3 regions of the Neobacillus oceani genome follow, and region 3 is predicted to be linked to each of the others. Evidence: predicted binding sites of a transcription regulator. Region 3 holds the regulator's gene; each other region holds the start of a gene.
What was found. Region 3 encodes Rex, which represses fermentation and respiration genes when NADH is low (regulators of the CRP and FNR family bind a similar motif). Its sites were predicted from a motif close to TTGTGAAATATTTCACAA; they were not measured.
Positions count from the first base shown of each region.

Region 1: a site for Rex is predicted at 2,252-2,269, ahead of hcp (hydroxylamine reductase). Genes of this name have one in related genera too.
Region 2: a site for Rex is predicted at 2,536-2,553, ahead of V1499_RS20300 (anaerobic C4-dicarboxylate transporter family protein). Genes of this name have one in related genera too.

Region 1 is NZ_CP143543.1:2,695,765-2,700,038, forward strand. It holds gene V1499_RS13550 (Crp/Fnr family transcriptional regulator) at 1-670, shown strand, start outside; gene hcp (hydroxylamine reductase) at 888-2,189, opposite strand; gene V1499_RS13560 (Hsp20/alpha crystallin family protein) at 2,377-2,865, shown strand; gene V1499_RS13565 (ABC transporter permease subunit) at 2,899-4,274, opposite strand, start outside.
Region 2 is NZ_CP143543.1:3,998,144-4,002,417, reverse strand. It holds gene aspA (aspartate ammonia-lyase) at 1-873, opposite strand, end outside; gene V1499_RS20300 (anaerobic C4-dicarboxylate transporter family protein) at 1,114-2,427, opposite strand; gene V1499_RS20295 (ATP-binding protein) at 2,760-4,058, shown strand; gene V1499_RS20290 (response regulator) at 4,064-4,274, shown strand, end outside.
Region 3 is NZ_CP143543.1:249,307-253,580, reverse strand. It holds gene groL (chaperonin GroEL) at 1-812, opposite strand, end outside; gene groES (co-chaperone GroES) at 870-1,157, opposite strand; gene V1499_RS01430 (lysostaphin resistance A-like protein) at 1,413-2,147, shown strand; gene V1499_RS01425 (YdiK family protein) at 2,144-2,344, shown strand; gene V1499_RS01420 (redox-sensing transcriptional repressor Rex) at 2,358-3,032, opposite strand; gene moaC (cyclic pyranopterin monophosphate synthase MoaC) at 3,094-3,588, opposite strand; gene V1499_RS01410 (ABC-F family ATP-binding cassette domain-containing protein) at 3,949-4,274, shown strand, end outside.

The DNA of each region.
Region 1 (4,274 bases), 2.1 Mb from region 3:
GGTTTTGTCTTGGTTTCCTATTTTCCGGGAACTTGAAGAGCATGAATTGGATAAAATCGCCGAAATCTCCCTATCCAGGGAATTCAGCAAGGGAACTCACGTGTTCAGGCAGGACGATCCCCTGAAAAATGTCTATTTCGTTTCCAATGGTAAAATAAAAATTTATAAGAGCGATGTGAATGGAAAAGAACAAATCGTTTCCATTCAAAAAAAAGGGGATATGTTCCCGCATGTAGGGTTTTTCCGGAAGGGAGATTATCCTGCGTATGCGGAAGTACTTGAGCCGTCCACTCTTGTTGTCGTCCCTATCCCCGAATTTGAAAAGGTACTGATTGACAACCCCGAGCTTTGCATCAAATTGTTCCGGGTACTTGGAGAGAAAATAGTCGATTTGCAAAACAGGCTTGAAGAGCAGATTTTGAACAATACAAACGAGCAAATCATCAAATTGCTGGTCAGGCTAGGAAAAAATCATGGCACTGTACAGCCGGACGGCGCTATTTTTCTGAAGGCTGAATTCACGAACAGGGATTTAGCCAATATGATTGGCACGACCAGGGAAACCGTAAGCCGAACTTTGACAAAACTGAAGAAGGATAACATGATAAAAGTGGACAGCCGGGGAAATATGTACTTTAGTCCAGAGAGCCTCCTCGAGGAAATTTATTAATTAAGGAAATCCACTTGAGTGATACTTATCGGGTTAAATCCTGATACGATGCCACTCAACTCATTTAAAGTTAGACAACTCTTGCGGAGTTGGCTTAGACGAACGTTTTTCAAGTTGTCCACAAAGGTTAATCCTAAATAAGCACGAAAAACCGCAGGCATTATTGCCCTGCGGTTTTTTATACGGGGTAAAAAGCCCCCTTCTTGGACATTTCACCCTATTTCACTTCAGATAGTTGAAGCATTTCATTCATGTCTTCCTGGGCATTGCCAATCAGTTTAAGGTTGAATGCATTTTGAAGTACTTCAAGGACGCCAGGCGAAATGAATTCCGGCGGTTTCGGGCCGATGCGGATATCCTTGATTCCCAAGCTGAATAATCCAAGCAAAATGGCAACCGCTTTTTGTTCAAACCACGAAAGGACGATGCTGACCGGCAGTTCATTCACTTCACATCCAAACGCATCTGCAAGCGCGAGTGCAATCTTAACCGTCGAACCGGAATTATTGCACTGGCCGAGGTCGATATAACGTGGAATATCTGTGCCTGGCACTACTCCATAATCCACATCATTGAAGCGGAACTTGCCGCAAGATGTTGTCAGGATTACGGTTTCCGGCGGCAATGAAGTCGCAAGTTCACGGTAATATTCCCCGCCTTTGCCTGGCGCGTCGCATCCAGCGATTACAAAGAACCGTTTGATTTTACCTTCTTTAACCGCGGCAATCACTTCCGGTGCAAGGCCAAGGACAGTTTCATGGTGGAAGCCTGTCAGGAGGGTTTCATCTGATTCGATTGCAGCTTCCCGGAGTTCCAGCGCCCGTTCAATTAGTGGACTGAAATCGTCATTTTCGATTTTCCGGACATTTTCAAGGCCGGCCACTTCATAGGAAAACATCCTGTCCGCATAGCCTCCCTTGATTGGCATAACACAGTTCGTGGTGGCAAGGATCGCACCCGGGAACTTTTCGAACAGTCGGCGTTGGTCATACCAGGCCTTCCCGATATTGCCTTTCAACTGGCTGAATTTTTTCAAAGCAGGATATCCGTGGGCTGGCAGCATTTCCGAATGGGTATAGACGTTGATTCCTTTTCCTTCCGTCTGGCGCAAAAGTTCCTCAAGGGCAACAAGGTTGTGGCCAGTTACAACAATCGCTTTTCCCTCGACTTTGTTCTGGGTAATCCGGATTGGTTCAGGAATGCCAAGGCGCTTCGTATGGGCCTCATCGAGCATTTCCATGACACGTACTGCGGAACGGCCAACTTTCATGGCCATATCAATATGTTCCTCTACATTAAAGTTCGAATTTGTCAGCGTCATATAAAGTGCCTCATGGGTAACTGCATCAACGAATGGATCCGTATAGCCAAGCTGGTTGGCATGCGTCCGATAGGCTGCGATTCCCTTTAACGCGAATATGATGGTGTCCTGAAGGCTGGCAATCGTCTCATCCTTGCCGCATACGCCGATGACTTTACAGCCTCCACTCGGAGTTTGTTCACATTGATAACAAAACATACTAATTCCCTACTTTCTTCGATAACTACCATCCTAGAATAATACGATGCATACAAAGATTCCTGTGACAAACTTCACATATTTTTCGAATGTCAAAAATCGTTCATACTTCCCTTCGATCGTTTCACTTCTTTCTTGCAGCGTACATAGGATGTGGTAGAAAACCTGTGGAAGTGGGGGAACCAATATGCCTGGAGATGATTTGCAGAAAAAAAACAATGAAAGAAAACCGGCTAAGATGCCAACCGATCCTTTTGATACAGTTATCCGCTCATTCAATGACTTTTTTCATTACCCGCCTGTAAAAGGTTTTTTGCAGTCAATTGATGAGTTTTTCCAAATGCCGTTTTCAGCTGTCCCTTTTCATGTGGATGTGGAAGAAACGGCTCAAGAATACATCGTTACCGCCGAACTTCTCGGGGTTGACCGGGAACAAATACAAATTGGCATCTTCCGGGACCGTGTTGTGATTGCGGTGGAAAATCGCGAGGAGCTTACCAAGTCCGATGAAGCTGAAGGAAGCTTTAGGCGGAGGGTGACGAAAAAACTTGATTCAAGGTCAATTTCCTTTCCAAAAGCGGTTCTCGAACAAAAGGCAAAAGCAACCTTTCGGAATGGTTTATTGACGATTCGCCTTCCGATTGACAAAGGCAAACAGCTGCGGATTGAAGAATAAAAATAGGGTGCGGAAATGGCCGCACCCTTTTCATTATTCTGTTGAAGTATCAAGCCAATCATTGAAGTATCCCCGAGGTACTTTAAAGTAGTCTATTGTGAACCTCAGGAATTCCTGCGTATCGACTTCCTTATATTTGAAGTGGTCATAATAGTCGGATAAGTATTGCATGGCGGTTTTCTTCACTTCACCGTCATCCCTAACATAGTAATTATCCTCTACAAGCTTGAACAACTTTATGGCCGGCTGTCCGTAAACAAAGCCCGTGTGCTTGATTTGGTCCACCGGGGTATTTGAGTATTGGCGTACTATATTTGCCTGCTGTATGCTTCTCATTCTGTTATTGGACAGCTCTTGGGCAATTCCCAGCGGTTCATCCTCCTGTATATAGAAATACATATTGGCCGCAAACTCGGTAAACCCTTCATCAATCCATGGTTCATTAAATGAGTCGTTTGCGACAACCCCATAAAAATACTGGTGGGCGATTTCGTGTACGATGGCGATTTTGAAAAATTTATCAAAATCATGGTAAGGATTCACTGTAACGATTCCCGGATATTCCATGTTCTGCCCAAGATCGAGGACAATATCGAGCTGTTTATGTGGATACTCGCCGATATTTTCCTGATAAAAAGAGAGCGTATTCCTAGCGAGCTCAAGTGCCTCTTTCGGGTCCCGGTTATGGTCCTCTTTTGTAAATAGCCTGATTGACACTCCATTTGACTCAGTTTTGTAAACCTTCATGCCACTTGTGATAGCAATGAAGAAATCCCTCACTTTTTTTGCCTTGACCTCCCCTTTCCGGGTTTCGGTCAGAGGATCATCATCAGAAGAAGAAATAAACGAATAGCCTTTAGGAAGTTCATATTTAACAGTATAATCTGAAAAACCGGTATGGAATGTTTCAAGCCCGTTTGTAAATTCACCTTTATTCCATTGCCCGTCTTGGAAGGTTGCAAGCATTGGATACCATTGGGCGAGATAAAATTGATCCCCGACCCTTGACAGCCTGCTTCCTTCCTCCGGCAATTCAAGGGTATAGGAAAAGGCCGCTTCTGCTTTTCCTCTTTTGCCCAATTTCTTTGGCAGCTGGACTTTCAAAGTATCATTTTCAAGTGTATAAGAGACTTTTTTGCCATTAATTAAAACGGAAGTAAAATTGAAAGTGGAATGTCCTTTAACGGTTTCATATGGGTGGCCTTCGGTAAATGAATTCGGGATAAAGTAGAAAACAAGTTCGTCCCATACCTTCTCCGACATGTTTTTAACGTTTACTTTTGCTTGAATGGCAAACTGTCCAGATTCATCCATTTTTACGTTAAGGTCATATTTGGCCTGGCTATAATTCTTCACGCCTACGTCGTTATTCCGTGTCGCATATACAAATGTACCCGAGAAAACAAAAA
Region 2 (4,274 bases), 830 kb from region 3:
TGACATATTGAGCATGCAAATCTTCAAAGCTCCTGAGACCTCGATATAGCAATCGGTATTTTGGGTTCCATCAACGAGGTTTTCAGCCCCCTTAAGAGGGAAACCAGTGAACTCCGCCAAATAGCTGACAGCCTTTTCAATATAACTCGGGTCCGCATTCAATCCTGTTCCGACAGCAGTCGCGCCCATGTTTACTTCGTAAAGGTGTTCCCTCGTTGCATTAATCCGCTTAATATCCCGTTTCAGCACCCGCGCATACGCTTCGAATTCCTGGCCAAGGCGGATTGGAACGGCATCTTGAAGATGGGTGCGGCCCATTTTAATAACCCCGTCAAATTCCTTTGCCTTATTCATGAATTCATCGTATAGGTCGTCCATTTCTTTTAAAAGGCCTTCCAGTCCACTTAGTGTCGATAGGTGGATCGCGGTCGGAAATGCGTCATTAGTCGATTGGGCCATATTAACATGGGTATTCGGGCTAATGATCTTATAATTGCCTTTCTCTTCGCCAAGCAGTTCAAGGGCGCGGTTGGCAATTACTTCATTGGCATTCATATTGATGGAAGTACCTGCCCCTCCCTGGATTGGATCCACGATGAATTCCTCATGAAGGCTGCCGGCAAGAATTTCATCCGCCGCGTCTGCTATCGCTAGTGCAATCTGTCTATCAAGCTGGCCGATATCGGCATTTGCCAGTGCAGCTGCTTTTTTGACAACGGCGATTGCATTGATCAGCTTTTCATCAATCCGGTAACCTGTAATTGGGAAGTTTTCAATTGCCCGGAGCGTTTGAACACCGTAGTATGCATCCTTTGGAACAGCCTTCTCACCAAGAAAATCCTTCTCAATACGAAAATCAATTAGGTCTGCCATTTTTATTCATCTCCTATTTTTCAATACATGCACAGCCGCCCAAATAGGACGGCTGTTTTGTTCTCTTGAGGAATTAATAAAATTGAACAAAGTTGAGAAATCAAAAATAAGTTATTGTAATCCAGCTCCAGCGCCTAGCCCCTCGAGGTCATAAGCCGGTTCCCTCCGGAGGGCAGGCCCGTCCTGCGGGCCCCGTCTTATGCTGGTCGGGGCTGACCAAGGCGCTTACGCATTTTGTTGCTATAGCAAAATTGTACTTAGCAATATTCCAATCCCAACTGCTAAAATGGTTGCCACCAAGCCTGGAACCATAAAACTGTGGTTCAGGACGTATTTGCCAATCCGGGTTGTACCCGTCCTGTCAAAGTTGATTGCAGCAACGACTGTAGGATAGTTCGGGATGAAGAAGTATCCGTTGACAGCAGGGAACATCGCGATCAGCAAGGCTGGATTTATGCCTAAAGTTATCCCAAGCGGCATAAGGGTCCGAACCGTGGCCGCCTGGCTGTAAAGCAGGATGGACAATGCGAAAAGTGCGATTGCGAACAGCCATGGAGCGGCTGTCACCAAATCAGAAATTGAACTAGAGATCATTGCCATATTACCTTGGAAGAAAGTATCCCCCATCCAGGCGATTCCGAAAATCGCCACTACGGCTGCGGCTCCCGCTTTAAACACACTTCCGGAAACGATATCATCAACTTTCGGTTTGCATAAAATTAGAATCAGAGCGGCCGCGGTCATCATGACAATTTCAATGGAGGCCGGCATTCCCATTCGTGTGAACACGCCTTCAATGTCCCAGCCTGGCCGAAGCTCCTCGAATGATCCGAGAAGAACAACCGAAATGGCTGCCATTAGGAACAGGGCGACGGAAAGTTTTGCTCCTTTTGTCGGGACAAATGCTTTCTTGTCCTTTTTAATTGGAGCAAGACCGGCTTCGAGGCGCCTTAAATATTCCGGGTCATTTGGAAGCTCTTTGCCCGTTTTGCTTGCGATGAACGCAGCAATCATACAGGCAATGAAAGTGGACGGAATACAGATCATTAAGATATCAAGCAATTGAATTTTAAAATCAGCCAAAAGCGCAAGCAGGGCCACAGTGGCTGCGGAAATAGGGCTTGCTGTAATAGCCTGCTGGGAGGCAATGACGGCGATGGACATCGGCCGTTCGGGACGGATGCCAGATTCACGCGAAACCTCGGCTATGACAGGAAGTACGGAATATGCCACGTGCCCTGTTCCGGCACAAAGGGTAAAAATGTATGTTACGATTGGAGCGATAAAGGTAATTTGTTTCGGATTTTTCCGTAATGCCTTTTCAGCCAAATAAACAAGGTATTCCATTCCTCCCGCAGCCTGAAGTGCTCCGGCGGCGGTGATAACTGCAAGGATCATCAGCATGACATCTATCGGCGCGGATGTAGGCTGGAGGCCGAAACCAAATACAAGGATTGCCAGGCCGACTCCGCCCATAACCCCGAGTCCAACCCCGCCTAGCCTTGCACCGATAAAAATACAGGCTAGGACAACTAAAAATTCAATCCAGAACATGAAAAATTCCCTCCTTACAACAAAATAGTTATAAACATTGTCTAATCGATAGCTCTGAAAGTTTGGTTTGTGGCCTAAACCACTGGTATCTTAAAGTGGCCCTCCTTTATGTGTGGTTTTTCACATTTAAATTAAGATGTATAATGAAAGCGATATCTTGTGGGAAAGAAGAAGTATAAATAAGTATAAAATGCCTAATACCCACAGGTTGAACATAAACCAAAGACTACAGAAAACTACAGAAAACGACAGATGTAAGGAATAAGTTAATACAATTGCCATACTTTTCTTGTAATAGAATGGTTAAATGAAATTCAGATAGGATTACATAGATGAAAAGGGCTGGAATGATGGGGAAAACAAAGGACAAATTGTTGATTTACATACTGATGGCCGCCGTCGTCCCAATCGCCGGTGAACTAAAATTTTTCCCTTTCCTCGGGGATTTGCGAGTAAGCCTCGGAACACCTTCATTTTTCTTCATTCTTTTGTGGTTCCGGCAATCACGGCCCATACCAGCCGGATTGGTAACCGGGATATCCGTTGTTGCCTTCAGAATAGGACTGGAAACGTTGGAACCCGGCAATTTCCTGCTCGAAGGGGCACTAAAACTGCATTTCCCGGTTTTCTTCTACTATTTGGCATTCGCTATTCTTTTTCATATTTTCCAAGTTAAAAAAAATCATGATAATCCCATATACATTGGACTTTTTGGAGTTGGGGCAGAAATAATCTCCACCTTGGCTGAGCTGTTTTTCAGATCTTTTTTCAGCCACACCCCTCTTACAGTCAAATCATTTATGATCATTGTTGTCATAGCTTTCATAAGGAGCTTTTTTGTACTTGGGTTTTACAATATTTTCATTATCAGGGAGGCAAGGCTATCCGAAGAACAACAGCGGAAACGAAGTGAGGAAATTCTCATGATGGTGTCCACCCTGTTTGTTGAAAGGATTCAGCTGAATAAATCGATGAAAAATGCCGAACAGTTAACAACCGAGTGCTACGCATTGTATCGGTCCCTGAAAGAAGCAAGCCAGGAATCCGCTGCCGGAAGGGCTCTTGGCATAGCAGGCAGGATGCATGAAATCAAAAAGGACAGCCAGCGCATTTATGCAGGATTAACCAGGTTAATGGATCATGAAAACCTTAAGGATTTCGTGGACATTGGGGAAATCCTGAATGTATCGATTACCGCCAATAGACGGTATGGGGAATCGTTGGGGAAAACAATCCAATATAAGGTGAAAACGGAAGGCAGCCATCCTGAATACCATGCTGTAATCATTCTTTCCTTATTGAACAACCTCGTTTCCAATGCCGTTGAAGCCATTCAGTCAACAGGGAAGATTCTTATCGGCGTTAAAAAAGCCGATGGGCAGCTGTTTATCGAGGTCCGCGATACAGGTCCCGGTATACCCGAAAAATCCAGGAAATTAATTTTTGAGCCCGGCTTTACGACAAAGTTCAACGAATCGGGATTGGCCTCCAATGGAATCGGCTTGGCTTTTGTTAAGGATACGGTTGAAAACATGGGCGGTAAAATCAGCGTGGATGGAATCGACAACGACGAATATGAAACAAGTTTCCAAATCAGCCTGCCAGTAAAGGTACTGACACAAAGGGGATGAGCGTGTTGAGATTTTTCATAGTGGATGATTCTGCCTATATCCGTGCCATGCTGGCAAACATAATTGAAGACCATAATTTGGGAGAAGTGGCAGGAGAAGCGGAAGATGGTTCGGAAGTGTACGCCGATATTCTGGCCAGGAAAAAAATCGACATTCTCTTAGTTGATCTCCTAATGCCCAATCGTGATGGGATTGAAACGGTCAGGGAACTATCCG
Region 3 (4,274 bases):
GCGTTGAATGTACCACGAAGCTTATTGACTACCAATGTAGCAAGCGCTTCACCTTCAACATCTTCAGCAATCAGCAATAGCGGCTTGCCTTGCTGGACAACCTGCTCAAGGACAGGAAGGATTTCCTGAATGCTGGAAATTTTCTTGTCAGTAATCAGGATATACGGATTATCAAGGACAGCTTCCATCTTATCGGAATCTGTAACCATATATGGAGATGCATATCCGCGGTCGAATTGCATACCTTCTACTACATCAAGTTCGGTAGCGAAACCTTTTGATTCTTCAATCGTAATAACACCATCGTTGCCAACGCGCTCCATTGCTTCAGCGATCAATTGGCCGACTTCTGGGTTGTCAGCGGAAATCGCCGCAACTTGGGCGATGGATTCTTTTCCTTCGATTGGCTTGGAAATTGCCTTCAATTCTTCAACGGCAACCTTTGTCGCTTTTTCAATCCCCCTGCGGAGAACCATTGGGTTGGCGCCTGCGGTTACGTTTTTCAGGCCTTCACGGATCATTGCCTGCGCAAGGACAGTCGCAGTCGTTGTACCGTCACCGGCAACATCGTTTGTTTTGCTTGCCACTTCGGCAACAAGCTTGGCACCCATGTTTTCGAATGCGTCTTCAAGCTCGATTTCTTTCGCGATTGTAACACCGTCATTTGTGATAAGCGGTGAACCGAATTTTTTCTCAAGAACAACGTTGCGCCCTTTAGGCCCAAGCGTGACTTTAACAGCATTTGCAAGAGCATCTACACCGCGAAGCATTGAGCGGCGCGCGTCTTCACTGAACTTAATGTCTTTTGCCATAGTTCAAAAACCTCCTCAAGTCAGATAAAATTAGGTATGTGCCCTGAGTTCAGGCAATTATTCGCCAATAACGGCGTGGATATCGCTTTCACGAAGGATTAGGTATTCAGTTCCCTGGTACTTTACTTCTGTGCCGGCATATTTTGAGAAGATGATACGGTCGCCGACAGATACTTCCGGAGCTACACGCTCGCCGCTATCGAGAACACGGCCGGAACCTACTGCTACAACTTTGCCCTCCTGCGGCTTTTCCTTTGCAGTGTCAGGCAAAACAATGCCGCTTGCAGTCTTTTCTTCAGACTCGACAAGCTCAATGATAATGCGATCGCCAAGTGGTCTTAACAATTCAAACAACCTCCTCAAATGGTTTTATGTAGTCGCTTATTAGCACTCTGTTCAGGTGAGTGCTAACACAATTATTATAATAATGAAAACCCGTTTTTTTTGCAAGCACGAAGCATGAATTTTTTTAAAAAAAATCAACCTTATGAGTATGTCCGCTTTGGCAAAGGCTATACAGGAAGGTTTCATGATTGAAATAAGTTTGCCTTTGTGAGTAGAATGAAAAGTGATGCAAAAAGTATAAAGGAGCTTGCCATTTTGAAACGTGAATACGGTTGGATTCTTATTGTATATATCGTCATGCAGCTTTCGAGCCTGGTGGGGGTCCCCCTTTTGGCAATCGTCCTTGCCAGCGCGGGGAACAGTCCCCAGGAAACGCAGATGTATGCCTTAAATTACTGGCTGATAATCAGCTTTGTGTCGGCATTCCTGATTACGTTGTTCCTCCTGCGAAAAGAAATGGCCAGCTCGCTTCAAAACAGGAACGCTGCAAATTTGCCACAGTCCATCTCATGGGCCGTCGGCGGAATTTTCCTCGCCCTTTTCGCGCAATGGGCCGCCGCCATAGTGGAGCAAATGCTTGGGATTAAAATGGGTTCGGATAACACCCGTTCAATCATGCGGATGATTGACAATTTCCCCGCGGTGATTCTCATCAGTTCGGTCATCGGCCCCATCCTTGAGGAAATCGTGTTCCGAAAAATCATTTTCGGCAGCCTTCACAAGCGGTTTAATTTCTTTGTTTCCGCATTGATCAGTTCCGTTATCTTCGCAGCCGCGCACATGGAATTTGAACATATCCTGATTTACTCGGCAATTGGATTCACATTTGCTTTCCTTTATGTCCGGACAAACCGGATCATTGTTCCGATCATTGCGCACGTCATAATGAATACGCTCGTTGTTTTGATGCAGAGTATTTACCGTGAGGAAATTGAGAGATTCCTGCGTGAAGCAGAACAGATGCAAAACTTTATCGGAGGGTTTTTATGAGGCAATCACCATTGTTTTCCGGCATCGTGTACCTCCTACTCGGAATTTTGTTTACATATTTCGCAGTTGGGAGCGTAAGGGACGAAGGCTGGGGTTTCTTTTCCTATCTCCTCGTTATTTTGGCCACCTTTGATTTCGGGGCGGGCATAAGGATGATCGGTTTACATTACAAGCTAAAACGAATTCAAAAAAAGTGAGCCCCTTTTAGGCTCACTTTTTTGCTTCTTCTGCTTCTTCGGAAAAGTCCGCTCCGGGATAATTTTTCAGGAAGTAAATCAACGACTGCAATTCAACAGCCAGGTCGATATGATGGACCCGGATGGAGCGCGGGACATTCAGCCTCGCAGGCGTGAAGTTTAAAATTCCTTTCACATTTGTTTTAACGAGCCTGTCTGTAATCGGCTGGGCAACGGAAGCAGGTATGGTCAAAATCGCTACCGTAACATTGTCATTGTTCAGGTACGCTTCAAGGTCATCCAGGCTGTGGATTGGGACGTTGCCAATTTTCGTCCCCACTTTATCGGGATCAACGTCAAAGGCTACTTCGATTTTTGTATTATTGTTTTTCAGGAAATTGTAGTTCAAAAAGGCAGTCCCAAGGTTTCCTACCCCGATAAGGGCGACCTTTGTAAGCTCATCCTGATCAAGCGTCTTCCGAAAGAACCCAAGCAAGTAGTTTACGTTATAGCCGTAGCCCTTTTTGCCAAGGGCTCCAAAATAGGAAAAATCCCTTCGGATTGTAGCCGAATCGACTTTAACCGCTTCGCTAAGTTCCGCGGATGAAACTCTCTGCTTCCCAGAGGAATGCAAATTCTTTAAAAATCTGTAATATAACGGCAGCCTTTTGGCGGTTGCCTGCGGTATTTTCATTGTTTCAGTCACCATTGATCCCCTGCCCCGGTTTAATTTTTCTCGCAGGCCCCTGGCCATTCGCGGGAAATCTTGTTTACTGGACCTCTTGTTCTCGTTTAAAATCGCCATGCTTGCCGCCTGTTTTTTCAACAAGATAGGTAGGCCCGATTACCATTCCTTTGTCAACGGCTTTGCACATATCGTATATAGTCAATGCGCAGATGGAAGCAGCAGTTAGCGCTTCCATTTCCACGCCAGTATTTCCTTTCGTCTTAACTGAAGCAGAAATCATCAGCTTATGTCCTGCTTCTTCCTCTTCCCACCTGAAAGTGATGTCTACCCCTGTCAGCGGGATGGGGTGACACATTGGGATGATTTCCCATGTTTTCTTTGCTGCCATAACAGCGGCTACCTGGGCCACCGCCAGCACATCACCCTTTTTCATCTCATTATTCGTTATTCTTTCATAAATGTCTCGATTTACAGTTATGCTTGAGCGGGCGATTGCCGTCCTGGCTGTTTCCGGCTTATCGCTGACATCGACCATTTTTGCTCTGCCCTCTTCATTGAAATGCGTAAATTCAGCCATCCTAAAAACTCCTTTCCCAAAAACGGAACAACCTGGCAGATCGACCCCGTTTTCCCGAATGGGGCCCTGGCCGTTTTTCTAACCTTTTCCCTATAGTTCAGTTCTATGAGTTATAAAAATAATACACTATTTTCAGGTAATTGTGTATGCTCTTTGTTCCATGTTTCACATATGTTCCATTGTTTTTTAGCTTTTCACGAGATTAAGTCCCAATATTTTTAAAAAATTGTCATATTTAGCTCCTTTTCCCCTGTCATACGAGCTTAAACCATCAGCGGAAAACCATACCTGGAGGATGGTTCACTCATTGCCGAGCAACCCCTTATGGGTTACACTCTAGATAGTAATGGGGTGAAAAGAATGATTTTGCTTCAAGTGAATAACCTTGAAAAATACTATGGCGCTGAATTAATTTTATCGAACATAAAGCTTGAGCTCCAAAACAGGGACCGCGTTGCCCTGGTCGGCAGGAATGGCGCGGGGAAATCGACGCTCCTCAAAATAATCGCCGGCCATATCGGACATGATGGCGGCGAAATCATTAAACCGAAAGATGTTACCATCGGCTATCTCGCGCAAAATACGGGTCTCGAATCCTCCTTGTCGATTTGGGATGAAATGTTGAAGGTTTTCGAACCAGTCCGTAAGCTTGAGGCTTCGTTAAGGGAACTGGAAGGGCAAATGGC